DNA from 4 places in the Paenibacillus sonchi genome. Region 4 is predicted to be linked to each of the others. Evidence: riboswitches for the same ligand, from Rfam matches in the RefSeq annotation. Region 4 holds a riboswitch; each other region holds the start of a gene.

Region 1 (4,997 bases), 830 kb from region 4:
GCAGTCTGGAATCTTAACAAGTTCGTAAAATTTAAGAACCTCCCGGACTGTTTTGCGGTGCTATAATGAAAACGGCTGAAATTCATTTCATTTTAACCAACCTGAAAGAAGATGACCTCCAATGAACGAAGGATTGCAGGACCGTCTGGAGAAATTCGGACTGTCTTTATATATGATACGTGTTACTCTGGCAGCTTCACTCTCCTGGCTGGCAGTACATACGCTGTATGGGGACAGCTATTTATACTTCGCCCCGCTGGCGGCGATTCTGATTACACAGGGGAGCGTCAAGGCCTCTCTGGAAAAAGGGGTTTACCGCATGACCGGCATTGTGCTCGGCGGCATTGTCAGCCTGGTTGTGGGGCGGTTCTTCGATGTAGGAGCCCTTTCCATTCTGCTGATGCTTCTGATCGGCATCGGAGTCGCAACAGCCTGCCGGATCAATATCCAGGCCATCTCCCAGGTCGGTGTAACCTCTGTACTGGCACTCACCTTCTATAATGATCATTATATCGAGTGGCGGGTCGCTGAAACGCTTATCGGTGTAGTCATTGCTCTAATCATCAATATGATTATCGTCCCGCCCAAGGGGTTCGTCAAGGTTAAGGGCTTGGCTCTGGAAGGCGGCCTGCTGCTGGCGGATGCCCTAAGCGGCCAGACCGGCGGCGGACGGGAAGCCATCCAGGCGGGAGACGCCCTGACACGCTCCGCTTCACTGCTGGCGAAGAGCGAGCTGCAGCAGAAGGAGCTGCATTATACCTTAACCCATTACCATTGCCGCAATGAGCTGCGCGGACTGACACAGACAACGGCCCATCTTAAAAAAATCCACTCGTATGTAAAAGAGATTCGTGCGGAAATCGCACTGCTGCCCGCACATTATGCCGCAGCCGACTGGATGGCGGAGGTGGTCACAGCCACCGCAGACTGTATCGCCCTTTACGGGACGAAGACACTGTCGGATGCCGAATGCCAGCGTTCGCTTCCCGAATCGCTGCGCCGGGCGCGCGATCTTCAACTCGCCTGGTTCTCCGAGCTGCAGGGGCAATGCTCCCTCACCTCCATCCGCGATCTCGGCGCGGTGTTCTCCCACCTGAACCGGGTGCTGGAAGAAATCGAGCAAGCCGACTATGTAGTGATGTCAGCCGCGCCGCAAAAGGCTAAAGCCGGAGCCGCACACGCTGTACGCTTCATTCAAAAGGGACTCTCCCACAAGCTTTAAGCTTGGGAGCGTCCTTTTTTAATTTATCGCTCTCATCTCTCACACTATCAGTTTGCCCTCTGTTTCATGCCCCTTTACCCTGCTTCAAGCCCTACATACTGCCGTCCCAGCCTCCTATATTCTCCTGTAAATCTGAAATTCAATATGCGTAATTTAATTATAAATTCATTTTATTTACAAAAAATCAACAATTACCTACATTATTCAATATTTATAGTCAAAATCAATTATTCCAGTTGAAAATTCGCTACTTAAGTACTAGAATTAAGGTTGTTTGCAGAAGTTATTTTTGGACATCGTACCAGTATTGACCACTTTTTTGTCGATTACAGTCGATTTAATTTGTCTCTTACTGAGTATATATCATTGATCTATTCCTAAAGGAAACTGTCCGAAAGGGCAGGACGCAAAGCCATGGGCCTAAGAGCGCAATTGCTGCATTTATGGTCGCCAGGCTGCCAATAGAGACGCCATTTGGTCGGATATCCCGGGATATCGCATCACGGCTCCATGATGTTCTTTTCTGTACAGATACCATTGATTATACGAAAAAGTGAGGTTACGAGAATGCCGCAGCATACCATCGAACGTTCACGGTACGAGTTCATTGCTTCCATGCTTCTTGGGAAGACCGATCTCTTGAATCTTTACTCTGTGGATCCTCAGACGTTTGGCGGAACAGACGAAGCTAAGAATGGTGTCATCATTATCCAGAATAATGAAATCTTCATCACTCCGCCTCTGTCCGGCGGCAAACCGGCTGTAATCTCCGCGATCCATCCTGTTGTGTTGAAGATTAACGGTCAAGTCATCACGGGCCCGACTCCAATTACCTCTGCAGATGACCTCACCTGGGAGATTTGCGAGAAACCGCAATACCAGATTACAGTGTCCGATGATAAGCTCAAAGTATACTTTACCCTTTACCGCGCTGAAAGGTATGCCTGGAATCTCGTCAACAATCCGGCCTCAGCCTTTGTTACTGTCCGCGCGGAGATGAACCGGGAAATGCTGTTATCCACCCTCTCCATAGAACGGATTATAGCCGGATTTGAGAAGAGCCCTATAGTCAGCAGTCTCAATATCCCTGCGCTATACGAGGAGCTGAATAATCCTACCTACCTTCCCGTGTGTATTGCTGAAGGCAAGGCTCCTGTGCCAGGGACAAATGCGAGTCTGGAACTGCTGTTTCAGCAGAAAATAGAGAATCAATTCAAGTCGATGGACGATTCCGCCCAGGAAACAGGCTGCCCGGAATTCTTCATGGTGCAGGAAGGCGAAGTGTTTGCGAAGAAACTGCCCCCACAGAAGGCCTTCCCGGCTTTGATGTATATGGCGGTGTACTTCCGCCGCCGCCGCCGCAGGACCTCACCCTGTTCTCCTCCCCCTGCGCAGCGATGCTTCCGGGCGGGGAGATCAAGGCCTGCCGCAAAGGCAGACCACGCATAACCGGAAGCGGAACCTTTGTAAAAACAATAGATTTCCCCCAAACGTTCCCCGTTCCGCATAGTGACAGTGAAGCCGGAGGTACCCTGATGTTTCCTGGGGATGTTATCGCTGCTCATGATTTAAGCAGGAACACGGTTATTGAGGCTTTGGGCAATGTTTATATTTTTGGTGATGTGCGCAATTCCCGGATCGCTGCTACAGGCAGCATATTTATCAGCGGCAAGGTTGTAGACAGTGAGCTGTACGCCGGGGGATATGGGGCCACACATAACCGCCTGTGCAGCTTCACCGAACTGGTGGCGAAGGAAGTAGCGGGACTGAGGGAAGCCGCCAGACACCTTGCCGAGACGGTCGAGTCAACGGTGCAGACAGTGAAATACGGGCTGGTCATCATGCTGCTGCTGGAGAGTAAATATGCTCATCTTCCCCGTATGATCCGTGACATGCAGGAGCTGTTATCAGGCATGAGTACTGATTATCCTCAGGATACCAAAATCCTGAAGCATCTGATGGAGTTTTTTTGAATCCCGGACAGTTTACCGACCAGATTACCGATGCGGGTATAGGCTCTTTTCTGAGCCTGCTGAAGAACCTGGCCCAGAGCATCTGCCAGATGCAGGAGGAACGGGTCCGGATCGATATCGCCGGGTCACATGACAGTATTATCAAATCCGGCGGGGATGTCCATATTCATGGAGATGGAGTTTCCCGGAGCCAACTGCATTCGGCTGGCGATATTTATTTTGCGAAGAATAGCTCCATGTCTACTGATTCTACCATGGAAGCAGCCGGAACGATTCATGCACGCAGCGTCGGCGGGGAATCCATTGGCAAATCGCTGCTCGTTGCAGGCCGGCAAATCATTGCACATACCATCAGTAATGCTTCTGTGACAATAGGCGGATATTCCCTGGAGATTACTGACCCGATTGAAAATATCGCATTTACGGCCAAAAGCCTGCAACAGAAATACGGGAGAGCGGCATCCTCTTCAAGCGAGTAATCAGCGGAATCCTACATATAGCCTTACCGGAAAAGGTACACATACAGAAAGACCCTGCCGGGCCGCGTGGCGGCATCCGGCAGGGTCTTTCCCGTGCTTTTAAGACTCGTATTGCGGTCTCTCCATATCGAACGTCCGGCCAACCGCCGCATACGAAGCTCCCGCGAGACGGCTTACCGGCTTCAGCTTGGCCGCATCAATACGTCCGTTATGGATCAGCTCATCCTCTACATAGAAACACAGCACTTCTCCGATGATCATATCGCAGTGTCCCAGCTCCACATGCCGCGTAAGCCGGCACTCCATGGCAACCTTACATTCCTCTATACGCGGAACCCGGACCATTTGCCCGGGCACCGGCGTCAGTCCGGCCAATTCCAGCTCGCTGACGCCTTCCGGGGCGTTGATCGAGGTGTGGTTAATCGCAGCCACATTATCCTCGTCCACAATATGCACCACAAACTCCCCATTGCCCAAAATGTTGCTTGCAGTGTGCTTCATCTCTCCGGTTGCCTTACGCACACAGGAGAACATAATCATCGGCGGTTCATCATTCACAATATTAAAAAAACTGAACGGTGCGGCATTCACCACGCCTTGTTCATTGATTGAGGTTACAAAAGCAATCGGCCGGGGGATAATGCTTCCGATCAAAAGCTTGTAATTGTCATGCGCCGATTGTGCTGAAGCAGCGATATACATAAAAACACCTCCTTCTAATGTGTAGGACGCCTAACGGCTTTCTTGAAGTTAACCAAAACGATGCTGCCCACAATAAGCAGCAGGCCGACCACCAGATTAAGCGTGATCCGCTCATGCAGCAGCACCACACTTGAACCGATGGAGATCAGCGGAATCAGAAAGGTGAAGGAACCAACCTTGCCGGCCTCCCCTTCCTTGATGAGACTGAAATACACCATCCAGCCCAGGGCAATCACAAACACAGAAATAAACAGCGTGTTCACGATAAAAGCCGTGTTCCAGGTTATATCCGTCCAGCTCTCGGCCGCCGAACCGGCTGCCAGCAGAACAAGGCCCCCGATCATGATCTGCATGGCGGTCATCCACAGCATATCCACCCGCGCCGCATTGCGTTTCGTATAGACGGTGGCAAAAGCCCAGCTGAGCGCACTGGCCAGAGCAAGCACAATGCCCTGAACAGAAATGCTCCCGGTAAAGCCGCCGATGCTGAGTGAGGCTACACCGAGGAATCCGAGCACGAGACCGGCCAGCTTCAGCCCATACATGCTCTCACCCAGCCAGAGCCAGGCGAAAATACCAAGCAGCACCGGCTGCAGAAAGACAATGGCGGAGAACAGGCCG
Region 2 (4,997 bases), 2.2 Mb from region 4:
GGGCTGGAGAGCACGCGGCTTACCCCAAGTATGGCGATTTTTTGGTTTTTTACCGTTTGGACATAGGGCCGGAAAGCTTCATTGCTGTTTTTCCCCGCTCCGGTATGGCCGATCTTGTATTTATCCAGATGAACCAGCGTATCCAGCATGGCATCCTGTCCAAAATCAAGAATATGATTATTGGCCAAGGTCACGCCATCGATCCCGGCAGCATTCAGCCCCGCCAGTGCCGCCGGTTTGGAGCGGAAAGCAAAGGTTTTCTCTGCCGCCTTACCTCTAACCGATACGGGTGTCTCCAAGTTGGCAAAAGCTATATCTGCTTTTTTCAGGGCAGGTGCTACCTTCGCAAAAGGAAAGTTGACTCCATACTTGGCGATCTGATCGCCGACAAATCCATCCAGCAAAATATCTCCGGCAAAAGCAAGGTTAATCTTCTCCTGCGGGGAAGCCTCTTGACTGAAAGCTGCCTGCCCGGGAATCAGCAAAAACAATACTAAAGTGATGACTGCAAATCTGCGCAAAATCTTAGACCCCTCTCTCTTAATCTGCCAATTATTCTACTATAATAGAGGGAAAAATCCAAATTAAGGGTTGGTATGCTGCTGGGGTTCTGATTTCTGCTAGATTCGCGCCTTTTTAAGCACGGCCCGGAAACAGTTAAGTCCGCCCCACTGCTCTGTCCGTACAGCATCTGCAGGAAGCTTGAAATCCGTCTCGCCCCAGTACTCAAATCCGGCCTGCAGCAGCACTTCATTCATGCGCAGCAGATTAACCGTGGGGTAATCAAAAGTCAGTACAAGCAGCCCCTCCCCATTCAGTGTGCGGTGAAATTCCCTTACGGCCCGCACGGAATCCTCCAGGGACAAATGCTCCAGGACCGAGATACAGAATATAGTATCAAAGCTTTCATTCTCATAAGGCAACGCGGTCAGATTAGCCTGGGCCAGATTCAGGCGGGTGGTCCGCCTGGCTTCTACCAGCCGTGCCGCTTCCTCGCCGATGTCGCTGGCAATCTCCTGAATAATCGCATCCCGGGAGAGAATCCGCGCATCGATATCGCAGGCATGAACCTCCGCGCTGTAACCGGCAAGGTAGAACTTGAGCGGATGGGAGATTCCGCAGGCAGCATCCAGCACCACATCATGGGAGGAAACAAAATTCGTGCACCATTCGTATTCATAAGGCCGGCTCCACCAGGATTCCGGCAAATCATAAATCAGCTTCTCGCGGCGGGCATCGGCATTCACAAAAAAACGGGAAACATACGGATGTGTTGGCATGGCCAGGACTCCTTTTAAAGGAAATTCGGTAGTGAGAGTATATTCAAAAATCGCTGTTTCATGCCAAACCTTACACTGTGATCATCTACAGTTGCTTGACCATAAGCACATGCGGAATGCCATCCTCCATGAAAACCGGCGAACTCGTTACATACCCCAGCCGCTGATAAAAGCCCTCGGCCTGCTTCTGGCCATGCAGCTTGGCTTGCCGGTGCCCCCGTTCAACCGCCATTTTTTCCAGCGTATCGATTATAACGGACCCCAGTCCGCTTTTGCGGTAAGGAGCGCTCAGGCAAATCCGTTCAAGCTTAGCCCACCCTTCCACACTCCTTAGTCTGGCCGTTCCCACAGGAAGCTCTCCCTGATAGAGCAATATATGCTCCGCGTGTTTTTCATGATCATCAAATTCATCTGCCAGCGCCACGCCCTGCTCCTCCACAAACACTTCCTGCCTGATTCTGAAAGCCTCCTGCAATTGTTCTTCGGTGGTCACCCGCTCTACCCGCATGTTCGATCCCGCTCCTTCATTATATCTGCTTAATGCCTGCCCAGAAGATCTCCCAGATATCCTTCAGGCGCCGCCCGAATTCCTCCTGATTATAAAAAAACATCTGCATGGCAATGCCAAATCCAACCTTACAGGCTGAATGCATTCCGCCGACCGGTAGCCATTTAATCTATATAAATATATAATTAAATATTGTAAATTAGTGACTTTAGTACTAAAATAAAGGTTGCAAAAGTTTATATATTTGAATTTTTAACTATGATTCCTTTGTCGATTTCTGTCGGGTTAAACCCCTGATTTCGGCTAATCATTGATCCATTTCATAACGGCAAACTATCTGAAAGGATAGGACGCAAAGCAATGGGCCTAAAGATGTGAACCTCACCATCCATGGCTGCCAGGCTGCCAAGAAGACGCTGAACTGTGCGGGTATCCGTTCAGGGTACCGTATCTGCCTGCCCGGGATACTCTTATGTCCAAATGCCCATTGATTATATAAAAAGGAGCCAAACGCAATGCCACAGCGCATCACCGAGAAAAACGGCATTATTATTGTCCAGAACAACCAGTTCTACATTACCTCCCCGCTGCCCGGCGGCAAGCCGGCAACCCTCTCCGCTATCCCGCCTGTTGTGCTGGAGCTTAATCATCAGCCGGTAGCTGGTCCCGTACCCGTTGTATCCTCCGACCGGGTTACCTGGTCCATACAAGAACCGCCTCCCTATGAGATCACCGTCTCCGACGATAAACTCCAAGCCTTCCTTATCCTAAACCGTGTGGAACAGTATAAATGGAATCTGGTGAACAGCCCGGCGTCGAGCCATCTCGCGGTAAGGGCTGAAATGGACTCTTCCGCTCTGCTGTCCACCCTCGGGATTGAACAGATTATTGCCGATTTGGAGAAAAAATCGATTTCGCAAAACCTGAATATCCCCGCAATCTATGCGGAATTGAATCATCCGACCCATCTGCCGGTTTGTGTGGCGGAAGGCAGGCCGCCTGCTCCAGGCGAAGATGCCAAGCTTGTTTTGTTTTTTCCCGGGCTTGCCGGAAACCCTTTCAATCCCTTAGATGAGGCTGCGGATTCCCCCGATCAACTCCGGATTCCCTGTGCCCGGAAAGGCGATGTCATTGCCCGCAAGCACCTCCCCCGCGACGGTGTACCCGGGTACGATGTATACGGCAGTATTCTGCCCGCCGCACCTCCCCGGGATATCATAGTTGTCGCCAAAGAGGGCACTCTGCTGCTGCCAAGCCATGAAATTACAGCCCTTACAGAAGGCCGGCCCCGTGTGACCGGCACAAATGTCAAAACTTTCGATATCACAACCGCATATACCGTTCCAGGCTGTGTGAACCGCCATACAGGCAATATCGTCTTCTCCGGCGATGTAATTGTACACCAGGACGTGGAAGACAACTCGATCATCGAGTCTTTAGGGAATGTGTATGTAAGCGGCAATGTCCATAATTCTACCATTACGGCAACAGGCAGTATTTATATACTGGGCAAAGTAGGCAACAGCCAGTTGTATTCAGGCTCCTTCGGCGTAACCTACAACCGTCTCTATCACCTCTCCGAGAAGCTGATCGAAGAAGTCAACCTCTTGCGGGAAGCCTCCAGACTGCTGACCTACGAATTACAGTCCCGACAGCAGACGGTAAAGTTCGGGCAAGTCATTCTGCTGCTCATGGAGACTAAATATAAGAAGATTCCCGTCCTGACCCGTGATCTGGAGTCCATAGTTGCCGGCATTAAATATACCTCTCATCCGGACAACAGCCAGCTGCAGCGGATTCTGGACATTTTCTTACGGCCAGCCCAGTTCATCGATGCCTTTAATGATGCCTTGCTGGTGTCGTTATTGAAATTGCTGAAGGATCTCTATACCGGGGTAGCCCGCATGGAGGAATCCAATGTCTGCGTTGACATCCCCGAATGCCATAACACCATCATCAAATCAAGCGGCGATATTTGCATTCGCAAGGACGGGACCCTGCAAAGCGATCTGCTCTCCCTGGCAGACATCACTTTCTTGCTGCCGGAGGCAGTCTGCCGGGAATCACAGCTGGAGGCCGGCGGAACCCTCACTGCACCAATAGTAAGCGGCGAATCAGGCGCCCATTCATTGCTAAAAGCCGGCCGCAAAATCAGTGTCCGCAAAATGGACGCAGGCAGAGTAACCGTCGGCAGCCATTCCCAAGAGATTACCGGGCCCGCCGAGGACATGATCTTCACCCCGCAGAATCTCAGCGGAGGGGCGGAGTGAGCGGAGGGAGAACGGGTACGAGGAAGTCTCTGCAGCCTAATAAAACCAAGACTCAAACAGACGGTTCACCGGCTGATAAATGATCATTACCAGATACAGCGGGCTGGGGACTTTGATCTTGTTGAGCGAACAGTAGACCGCGGCAATGCCCAGGACCCAGAACAGGAGCCAGACCAGGCGGTCGCGGCGTCTGCTTTTTTGCTTCAGCAAAGGCAAATCGATGGCTGTGCAGACTGCCGCAAGCGCCAGAAAAAATAGTAACATCATTATCTCACTCCTTGATATCGCCAATAAAAGATTTGTCCGTAACGCCGATCCGGGTAATCGACACGCTGGCACTGTAATGAACGGGCAGCGACTTCAGGTAATCTTCTCCCTTCCGCTGCTGCAGTCTGGCCCAGGCCTGCGGTTTGGCACGGTAGATCATCTGTCCAAAGCCCATGATATCCTCATTGTAATTCTCATTAATCTGCTCAACAGCAGATTTCATCAGATAGATAATCCGCTCTTCCGTTTTCTTCTCCAGCTCTGTGATGACCTTCTCCGATTCCATATTATCCTTGCTCTCCACCTCTTCCACATTGCACTCCGCCCGTACATGTATATAAATATGCGGCTCTCCGTCAATTACCTTCACTTTACGTTTAGTGGATGTATGGAGCGCTTCAATAACGATGGGCATGCCATCGTCTCCTGGTACAGGGCCAGAACTATGAACGATTCTATTGGAGATATAATTGTAGCCGACCACCTGATGATTGCTTAACCACCCGACCATCTTGTCCCTCTTAAATACAGCTACACTGCGGTAACGCAATGTGGCTTTTGGGGTACTCTCATCGAGATTGCTCTTCTTGTCACCCTCTTTGGCATTGCCGGTTATCTCAACTCCAGTCAATACCGGATTTATCCCCTCATAGATCAGATTTTCAATAAATT
Region 3 (4,997 bases), 740 kb from region 4:
CTGCCGGCGTTGGTGCCGGGGTTGCTACCGGTGTTGGTGCCGGGGTTGCTACCGGTGTTGGTGCAGCTGCCAGCAATGCTTGACTTGTGCTGGCTGAGGTCTTGACGTACAAAGCGCTTGTTGGAACTGTAGCTTTGGTCTGGCTGGTGCTCTGCCACATCAGACGAATGTTGGCATCGCCTGCATTTTCGTAATACTCGACTTTGATATCGTAGAGCTGCCCTGCCTTCAAGGTGATATTTCCGGTACGTTCAGTTCCGCTCTGCTTAGTCCAACTGTCGATTACAGCTGTACCGTCAATCCAGACGCGGATACCATCGTCTGAAGTCGTGGAAATCGTGTAAGTCTCGCTGTACGACGGTTTGATCAGCCCGGTCCAGCGGACCGAGAAATAATCCACACCCAGTGAAGATACCGGAGCGCTCAGGCGCCAGTTGAAGTTAACCGCAGCGTCGTTACGCACGAGTACAGGTGTACCCGATAGCGTCATATTCTTGAAATATTCTCCCTGAAGACCATTTAGACCGGGAAGAACCACCATACCATCATCCGGAGATAGTACCGGTGTGGCTATAGGCTTTGCCGTTGGTGCCGGTGTCGGCGTGGCCGTTGGTGCCGGCGTGGCCGTCGGCACTGGTGTCGGTGTAGCCGTCGGCACCGGTGTTGGCGTAGCCGTCGGAGTAGCTGGAGCCGCAGGTGACTCCACCAGCCCGGCTTTGTATTGATCCAGTGTGACGGTGTAACTGTCATTCATAAAGTTTTTGATGGTAGTGGTGCTGTTGTTTTCATAGAGCATCTTTCCCCAGTTCATCATATAGACCCATTGTCTCTGGGAGAGCTGCAGCTTGGCGGTGCTTGGCATTTCGCCATTTTCACCAATGGCAATGGGTTTGCCGTCCGCGAGGCTCAGCAGGCTATCATGATATCTGTTCATATAATCATTGTTATATATATCTGCTGCGAGAACGTCTACCTTGTCTGCTCCCGGATAGGTCAGTTCATAAGGATCGGACGAGGCATTTGGAGCATTGGGGTTCCACACCCACAGCAGGTTGTTTAATTGATGAACGTTTACGAAACGGTCATACATAATATTCCAAAGTTCCGCAAAATTATTTTTCTTCCCCCACCAGAACCAGTTGCCGTTCATTTCATGGTAGGGTCTCCATAGGACTGGAACACCAGCGTCCCGCAAGCTCTTAAGCGAAACGGCCACTTTGTCCAGATCGGCGATCAGGCTTTTGTATTGAGCCGTTCCCGGTGTTACATACTTGTTGAATTCCGCTTGACTAAGCGTCCTCTGCACATTCGCCCATTGGTACGAAGTGCCGGGCAGCTGCTCATGGAAGGTCATCGCGACGATGCCGCCATTTTTGTACCAGTTGATCGCACTGTTCACCACATTTCTGCGCTGTGCTGCTCCAGTGCTTTCCGACTGGCCGCTGATTAAGCCAAGCTCGTAGCCGTGAAGGGCCGCGTACTTTCCGCTCGTCCACTTCAGCCTGTTGCTGAATTCATCCGGGCTCTCCAGATAGTCATGCTGGCCGGTAATAATACCTTTTCCTGAAATAGCGTTTAGATCGTCAAGCAGCTTGACAGCAGCAGGTGATGCATTGGGATTAACCGGGGCTGAGGAACTCGAGGCAGCAGCTGCCGTCGATGGCGCGCTCCCCAGGCCAAACGGCACTGCAGTCAGAAACAGGGCAATAGTTAACATGATGGACACCAGACGCGACTTACGGTAAGTTGTCAAAATTCATCTTCCTTTCGGTAGCCAGGCTGCCACTCTTTCGGAGGCCCTATAGCTTTGCGTCCCTATCTTTCGATTAGGTTTGCCTTTGTCGTAGTGGAAGGATTTATCCCTCTTACCGTAAGTATCGTCTCTATTAAATTTTTAGTTTAGAGCATTAATGAACTTTCCTTAATAAATGGTTCTTAATACCTGTTTTGGAATTGTAACAATTGGGTAAATAGATTATTTAGCCCTAGCTTGAAACCTGAAATCGACATGACCCGGGAAGGTTTCGCCGGATTCGACAGCGCCTTCGGCGCATTTTTTTACGAAATAAACTGCTGCAGAGCGATGTCTTCCCACTCCAGTGTAATGCGGATATTGTCTTCTTCCACCAGCTCCGAGCCGGTCTGCACCTCAATGAACTCCACATCCGTCAGCGCCAGAATGGCATGTTTTGTCCCTTCCGGTATGCGGACTACATCCCCTGCCTTCACATTATGCATCTTCTCATTCAGCACAATGCTTGCCTCGCCGCTGACAATTGTCCAGATTTCACTGCGTTTGTGATGCAGCTGGTAGCTGATATTTTTGCCTTCGGAGATAAAAATCCGCTTGGTCAGCACTTCATTGCCCTCATCGTACTTCACATAATCAATGACCTTATAGTGGCCCCAGCGGCGCTCCTCGTACATCGGTCTTTGTTCAAAAGACTTCAGCACTTCCTTGATGCGTGGGCTTTCCGTTTTGTGGGTCACGAGAATGCCGTCCGGGCTGGCTGCGATAATCAGGTCCTTTGCTCCGATTACTGTGACCGGAATGTCCAGTTCATTGATCAGGCAGGTCCCTTCGGAATCGGCGGTCACGAAGCCTTTGCCCACGTGGTTGCTGCTCATTTCCTCGGTGAGGGTATTCCATGTGCCAAGATCCTTCCAGAACCCGGCGTAAGGCTGAACGACGATATTCTCCTCTTTTTCCACCACTTCGTAGTCAAAGCTGATGGACGACAGCAGTTTATACTGCTTCTGCAGTTCCTCATAGTTCAAAGGCAGACCTTTGCGCTGCAGAATATCCAGCAGATAGCCCAGGCGGAAAGCGAATACTCCGCAGTTCCACAGTGCCCCCCGGCTGATCAGCTCTTCGGCCTGTGCGCGGTCCGGCTTCTCCTGGAAATGGCTCACCTGCATATAGCCGCTTGCCGCTGCTTCATCGCTGGTAGGAATAATATAGCCGTATTTCTCGGAGGCAAGCTCAGGGACTACGCCCATCAGCGCCAGATTTGCGCCGCTTTCCTGCATCGTGGCCTCAAGCTGGACGACGGTTTCAAAAAATGATGCCTCCACATACGGATCGACGGGCAGAATAGCCACAGTCTCCCTTGGAGACACCCCTGCGATTGAATACAGGTAAGCTGCAGTCAGAGCAATGGCCGGGAAGGTATCGCGGCGTTCCGGCTCCACAATGATTGGCACCTCTGCGCCGAGCTGGCTCTGAATCATTTCGACCTGGCTGCGGCCGGTAGCCAAATACGAGGAATCCGCCATGCCTGTCTCCTGAAGTTGTCTCCATACCCGCTGCACCATGGATTCCGGTTCGCCCGCCGGGCTTTGCAGCACCTTCAGAAATTGCTTGGAACGGGAATCGTTGGACAAAGGCCAGAGCCGTTTACCAGAACCGCCAGATAGAAGTACCAGTTTCATAAGTGAACCCTCCTATTTATGTGTTGTCGCGTAAATATCGGATTGTTATTGTGAGCTGCTGCCGGGTGGCTTACGCATGAAAGGCAGGAATGTCACTGACGCATTATGTTGCGTGACAATACTTCAGGTCGGCTGTTACGGGAGTCTCTCCAAGGAATGTTTGGACTTCCGGCCGCTGTTGTCTGCAGATTTCTTGATATAAACCGCTGTTCGAGGTGGAAATCCGCAGACAAAGGCGGACGCATTCGCTCCTACAGTTCCAAAATTCCTCTCCGTTCCTCCCTTAACAGCTTCCCCGGCAGCATTTCCACTGGAAAACGAGCCAGTGGAATTAGTTCGCCCAAGCTGCTTCACCCGCAGGCGAAGCCCCCTGCTAAAGATCCGGCATGGCCGCTTGTTTGGCGGCAGATACAGCCTAGACCGCGCCGGCTACGCTGGGGGAGTAGCCGCTGAGGCCCCCCATTTGCGGGCGTCCGACCGAATGGTATTCAAAGCCGGTTCCCTCGATCTGCTCTTTGGAGAAGACGTTGCGTCCGTCGATCAGCACCTGGCGGCGCATCCCTTCCGCAAGCTTGTGCAGATCGATGTCCTTGAACACGCTCCAGTCGGTCAGCAGGCAGACCGCATCGCTGCCTTCCGCCGCTTCTTCCGGCAGGCCGCACCAGCGCAGCTGCGGATGATCGTATTGCTGTCTGAAGTTCTCCGCAGCAATCGGATCATACAGCTTCACTGTAGCGCCTTCGGCCACCAGGCTCTCCACAATTTCGCGGGCCGGGGCTTCGCGGACATCGTCGGTGTTCGGCTTAAAGGCCAATCCCCAGATGCCGATGACTGCACCGCGCAGGTTGCCAAGGGACTCATGCAGCTTCGAGATGATCATGAAGCGCTGGTCTTTGTTCACCTCAACCACCGATTTCAGCAGCTTGAACTCGTAGTCCACATTGCCTGCAATTTGAATCAGCGCATTGGTGTCTTTCGGGAAACAGGAGCCGCCATAACCGATACCGGCCTGCAGGAAGGTTGAGCCGATCCGCCGGTCCATACCCATACCTTCTGCCACCTCGGTTACATCAGCTCCCACTTTTTCACAAATGTTGGCAATCTCGTTAATGAAGGAGATCTTCGTCGCCAGAAAAGCATTCGATGCATATTTAATCATTTCCGCACTGCGGATATCGGTTACGAACACATTTTCCGTGAAGCCCTGGTGAAGCTGGCGCATCGCAGGCTCAAGCTCCGGGTTATCCAGTCCGATAACAATCCGGTCCGGATGGAGTGTATCCTGGATCGCCGAGCCTTCACGCAGGAATTCAGGAGCGGAGACGATATCGAAGGGATGAGTGGTGTGGGAGGCGATAATTTTGCGGATTTTTTCATTTGTGCCCACAGGAACGGTTGACTTGGTCATAATGATTTTGTAGCCTTCCATCGCCTGGGCGATTTCCGTAGCCGCCCCTTCAATATATCTCAGGTCTGCTTCACCGCCCGGAAGAGAAGGCGTCCCTACCGCGAGAATGACGATATCAGACCGGCGTACCGATTCATGAAGATCCGAGGAGAAGGAT
Region 4 (4,997 bases):
GATTGCTGCGCTGCGTCCATTTGGCGCGCCCGGCAGCAATGAACTGGTCAAAGATTACCTGTGCGGCATTGGCGAAGTCGCCATACTGTGCTTCCCAGATCACGAGGGTTTCGGGTGCGAAAACATTGTAGCCGTATTCGTAGCCAAGTACCGAGGCCTCCGAGAGCGGACTGTTGTACACCCCGAAGGAAGCTTTGGCATCGCTAAGCTGGTGCAGCGGGGAGAACAATCCGCCCGTCTCGCTGTCGTGCAGCACCAGATGGCGGTGCGCAAAGGTGCCGCGCTGGGAATCCTGGCCGCTTAACCGGATCGGTGTGCCATCCTTCAGGATGGTGGCAAAGGCCAGTGTCTCGGCCAGGGCCCAGTCGATCCGTTCCCCGTCATTCAGCGCATCCTTGCGGCGCTGCAGAATCCGCTCCAGCTTCGGATAGACCTTGAAGCCGTCCGGTACTGTCAGGAGCTCGCGGTTGATTCTCTGCAGCTGTTCCAGCTGCACTGCCGTAGATTGCGGCTGGGAGGCTTCACTCTGTACCGGAACGGAGGTCTTGGTTTCACCGTTTTTGTGCTTGCCATCCTTCATCAGTTCGTAGGCTTGCTGCAGCACTTTCTCCGCTTCAAGGTTCATCTGCTTCACATCATCTGCCGTGATGATATTGTCCCGCTGCAGGCGTTCTGCATAGACCCGGTACACAGTAGGGTGGTTGCGCACTTTGCCGTATACAATCGGCTGGGTAGTCTCCGGATCGTCCATTTCATTATGGCCGTGGCGGCGGTAGCCGATCAGGTCAATGACGAAATCCTTCTTGAACTGGCTGCGGTAAGCGCTGGCCAGACGGACGGCGGCGATGCAGGCCTCCGGATCATCGGCATTCACGTGGACGATCGGAATTTCATAGCCTTTGGCCAGATCGCTGGCATAATGGGTGGAACGGGAATCTTCACTTTCAGTGGTGAATCCGATCCGGTTATTGACGATAATATGCACGGTACCGCCATTGGAATACCCTTTAAGTTTGCCGATGTTGAGCGTTTCTGCGACAATGCCTTCACCAGGAAAAGCAGCATCCCCGTGCATCAGCACAGCCATGGCCTTGTTCGTGTCGAGCTGCGGCAGTCCCGGAGAATTCCGGTCCTCTTGAGCTGCGCGGGCAAAACCTTCAACAACCGGGTTGACGAATTCCAGATGGCTCGGGTTGTTCGCCAGTGTAATGCGGGTGCGGACAGTCTCGCCTTCGCGCACGGCACGGTCTGCGCCCAGATGGTATTTCACGTCACCCGTCCAGCCGTAGTTAATGCCCATGGAGCCTTCGGAAGGGAACAGCTCCTTGTTGGGAGAATGATGAAATTCCGAGAAAATAATATCGTAGGGCTTTCCGAGAATATGAGCCAGCACATTCAGGCGTCCGCGGTGGGCCATACCCATCAGGATATGTTCCGCACCATCATGTGCGGCGGCACGGACAATCTCGTCCAGCATAGGCACCAGCGCATCATTGCCTTCCAGGCTGAAGCGTTTTTGGCCGACAAAGGTTTTATGCAGGAAGGTCTCGAACTGCTCTACCTGGATCAGGCGGTTCAGCAGCTCCTTGCGCTCGGCATTATTCAGAGGGGCCGGAGAGCTTGTGGACTCTGCCTGGCTGTTCAGCCAGCGCAGCTCCTGTTCGTCGTGCACATGCCCGAATTCGTAGGCGATAGTCTGCGTATAAGCCCGGAGCATCCGGTGAACCGCGTCCCAGGCGGTATGAACATCCGCCGGCGCATTCTCCCAGATCAGCGAGGCGGGCATAGCGATCAGGTCCTCGCGGGTGAGATCATAGGTTTCATAATCCAGCCATTTCGCCATAGGGTTATTCCCCTGCTCAAGCGGATCAATATTGGCGGCCATATGGCCATATATACGAATATTGGCGATTAGCTTGGAAGCTCTTACGGCCTTTCTCAGCCACTCGGTGCCTCCCGAAAGAGCCGGCTGCGGGGCCGGTACGGCATCCGGAGCAAGCGGAGGAGGGCCGGAAACAGTAAATAGATCACGGTAATGATGTTCTACTGAAGAGGGATCTTTAACGAATTGCTCATATTTCTCTTGAATATAGCCCAGATTGGGGCCGTGATACTTACTCCAAATGGATTCGTTATAGGGCTCTTTAACTGCCATGAATACATCCTCCTAACGGATGAACTCCACGTGGCCGCATGTGGCTTGAGCGCCCAGTGGAGCTGCGATGTTTACGGTTTCATTTCACATCTTATTGTGCTACTTTCAAGACGTGTAATCAATTCATACTTTCGGGGAATCCGTTCGCAAAACGGCATGATTCAGTCCGGAAATGATGAAGAACGGATATTGGTTGCAGAATCAGGATTTGCAGCCGGTTCAACCAGTAACAATGACCTATGTATAAACCGGAAATGTTCATCAACAGCTCCTTAAGACATATTTTTTGGACAAAGGTTAGCAAAAAAAGCTATTCTTTTGCACTACTTAGCATAAAAAATTTTCCAAATAACGACACACTTTTCGTGTAAGATCTTGTATAATGTTATTGCGGATAACGGTTTCATGGTTTCTAACCAGATCCTTTCATGTAAAGGGTCCAGTAAAGGGTAAACCTGCCGAAAGGCAGGGACACAAAGTCTCGGGTCTACTGTAGAGATGCTGCAGCTACTACGACGGCCGGACTGCCTGGGGACGCATAATTTCTAGGAGGAGATATTCTTGGATAAGTCCAACCAGGGGAATGACGGAGAACTGCTGACGGGTGATCTGGATTTAGAATGGGTGTATTTGCTGATGTCGGCCAAGAAGGCAGGGATCGAGGCGGATGAAATCCGCCGGTTTTTAAACGAAAAAACAGCATTGCAGGCGATGTAGAGGCGTTTATTATGATGGAAATACATACAGAAAAGGGCACAGCAATCATAAGCTGTGCCCTTTTCTGTATCGCTGGAGCCTGCGGACGACCGCCATTATTGATCCTTCTGCTCCAGCCGCCATTTTTGGTAATCGAGAAACTCTTTGAATTCCCTCTTGCTTATACCTGAGGCCATGGCTTCCTGAACAAGCCGGAACCATTCGCCGTCCAGGGAGGATTCATCAGCATCCGAAGGTTCGCCATAGAGCAGACTGTGGATGGAAACCTGGAGCGCGTCAGCGATTTTTTCGATAAATTGGATTGAGGGGTTGGATTGGATATTTCTTTCTACATTGCTTAAGTATGATTTCGCAACATCAGCCTTGTCCGCCAGTTCGGATAAGGACCAGCCTTTTTCCAGACGGAGATGGTGGATGCGACTTCCCATATTATCCGGCACGATTACAACGCCCCTCCGTACTTTTTGTTAAAATATAAGGATTTTACGGTTAACGCCAATAATCATCCTCATATTTCTCGCCGAAACGGGTGCCGCCCGTAAGACGCAGAGCCGTTTCCACTTGTCAGTATAACAAATTTCCTTACAACGGACAAAAATCATTGGTACAAGGGAAAACAGCCTAATCTGCTTCCGGATCCGGAATCAGGATAGGCTGCTTCAGAAAATGCAGTCCGCTATGAATTAGTAATCCTTTTTGGGGCCTTGTTTGGCTTCGAAATTCCAGGTCAGCTTCAGCTTATCCTTTTGGAAATAGTTTTGTGCTTCGCCAGTATCCACGAATTCGAACTTGACCGTAAAGCTGTCGCTGCTCTGTGCTTTGATGCCGTCAGCTTCAGTGAGAATTTGATCCCATCCGGTATTGTTGACCAGATCCGGGGTTTGACCCTTCAGGGCGTCCAGTGTAGTTTCATACACCACAACTTCCGGTGAGAGAATCGTTCCTTTATCGTTGTTCTTCAGAAATTTAACCTTGATGAATTTGCTGAGATCGACACCGTTGTTGTCGCCGAGGGTATCTGTAACCTCAGTGGTGGTTTTCAGCAGAATCGAGCCGATATCTAAGGTTCCGTCATTTTTAAGCTTAAAAGTTTTGGTTACGGTGTCGCCCGGTTTCAGGTTTTGGATATCCACGATTACGGAAGGATCGGAGTTCAGATCCAGTGTGCCTGCTGCGAAGGTAGCCGTACTTGTTGCAGTATCACTAAAGTATGCGAAGGTCCCTCCGCCAATCAAGGACAAACCGAGTGCTGCCGATGCGATGCCAAGACCCAATGTTTTTTTGATACCCATATTCGAATTCCTCCTCTGATTTGTGTAGCTGTTGATAAATGAATTATTGTATCTTCCGTTTCGTAGGCGGAAGCGGACAATCTGTTCAGGACTGTATGTCAGTTCCCGGCGGCGTTTGGGGGAGCGCGGTGTTTTTTTCTCAAGGGCGGTCAGCGCCTTCCAAGAGCTGTAGAGTGCATAGAGCAGGAGCAGCAGTCCGGGCACAATCATCAGGACCACACTGCCGGCTTTGGAGGCGGCAAAATTCATGGCATATCCTATATAAGGAACGGTGACACCGGTATACTCGGCTACAACATTCCCCGAACTGACAGGCGTCATATCGACAGCATCATTGTTATCGCCTTTTGTACGATAGACCACTTCTCCCGCAGCATTTTTTGCAGAAGCATCGACAATGCGGTGAGTGATCAGAATGTTGTCCTCGCTCATGAAGGTAATGACATCGCCCTTTTTGAAGCGGGTCATATCTCCTCCAGGCTTTAAGGCGACTATGGAGCCGGTCTGAATGCCAGGTTCCATTGAACCGGACAGCACCGTTTTGATTTCGTAGCCGAAAAGGGCAGGCTCACCCCCGAGGCTCTGGATACTACTACGGCTGCTGCCAGCACCACGAAAATCAAAACCATCACTGCGGATAATGTATGGCTGAGTATTTTTTTGATAAGCATGTCAGTTTCCACCTTTAATGAGTTATGGTTCCGAAGGCAATGCGGTCGTGTCCGGACCCGGAACCGGAGTCTCTGCTGCCTGTGGTTCTTGGTCAGGTGTATTGATCACGTCTCCATCCGGAGTTGTGATTGGGTTATCGGCGGCTGGTGCCGGAGTGGTGC

What was found. A riboswitch is a leader RNA that binds a small molecule or an ion and turns the genes downstream of it on or off. The one in region 4 is predicted to bind cyclic di-GMP.
Region 1: linked by a shared signal. The riboswitch ahead of JI735_RS37200 (flagellar assembly protein A) and the one ahead of JI735_RS10940 (anti-repressor SinI family protein) in region 4 are both predicted to bind cyclic di-GMP.
Region 2: linked by a shared signal. The riboswitch ahead of JI735_RS20185 (FapA family protein) and the one ahead of JI735_RS10940 (anti-repressor SinI family protein) in region 4 are both predicted to bind cyclic di-GMP.
Region 3: linked by a shared signal. The riboswitch ahead of JI735_RS14145 (PA14 domain-containing protein) and the one ahead of JI735_RS10940 (anti-repressor SinI family protein) in region 4 are both predicted to bind cyclic di-GMP.

Annotation. Positions count from the first base shown of each region.
Region 1 covers NZ_CP068595.1:1,537,361-1,542,357, forward strand. Annotated here, with positions in the region: gene JI735_RS07040 (FUSC family protein) at 122-1,222, shown strand; cyclic di-GMP riboswitch class I at 1,595-1,685, shown strand; gene JI735_RS37200 (flagellar assembly protein A) at 1,760-2,671, shown strand; gene JI735_RS37205 (hypothetical protein) at 2,758-3,195, shown strand; gene JI735_RS07055 (hypothetical protein) at 3,192-3,674, shown strand; gene JI735_RS07060 (flavin reductase family protein) at 3,774-4,376, opposite strand; gene JI735_RS07065 (DMT family transporter) at 4,391-4,997, opposite strand, start outside.
Region 2 covers NZ_CP068595.1:4,563,586-4,568,582, reverse strand. Annotated here, with positions in the region: gene JI735_RS20200 (CapA family protein) at 1-521, opposite strand, end outside; gene JI735_RS20195 (class I SAM-dependent methyltransferase) at 621-1,280, opposite strand; gene JI735_RS20190 (GNAT family N-acetyltransferase) at 1,366-1,788, opposite strand; cyclic di-GMP riboswitch class I at 2,106-2,198, shown strand; gene JI735_RS20185 (FapA family protein) at 2,304-4,058, shown strand; gene JI735_RS20180 (hypothetical protein) at 4,095-4,325, opposite strand; gene JI735_RS20175 (Ger(x)C family spore germination protein) at 4,330-4,997, opposite strand, start outside.
Region 3 covers NZ_CP068595.1:3,109,905-3,114,901, reverse strand. Annotated here, with positions in the region: gene JI735_RS14145 (PA14 domain-containing protein) at 1-1,753, opposite strand, end outside; cyclic di-GMP riboswitch class I at 1,767-1,847, opposite strand; gene JI735_RS14140 (sugar phosphate nucleotidyltransferase) at 2,059-3,432, opposite strand; gene JI735_RS14135 (UDP-glucose dehydrogenase family protein) at 3,848-4,997, opposite strand, start outside.
Region 4 covers NZ_CP068595.1:2,367,875-2,372,871, forward strand. Annotated here, with positions in the region: gene JI735_RS10935 (2-oxoglutarate dehydrogenase E1 component) at 1-2,155, opposite strand, end outside; cyclic di-GMP riboswitch class I at 2,594-2,687, shown strand; gene JI735_RS10940 (anti-repressor SinI family protein) at 2,717-2,872, shown strand; gene JI735_RS10945 (helix-turn-helix domain-containing protein) at 2,968-3,300, opposite strand; gene JI735_RS10950 (TasA family protein) at 3,556-4,164, opposite strand; partial or broken gene JI735_RS37275 (signal peptidase I) at 4,345-4,701, opposite strand; gene JI735_RS37280 (hypothetical protein) at 4,656-4,835, opposite strand; gene JI735_RS10960 (hypothetical protein) at 4,858-4,997, opposite strand, start outside.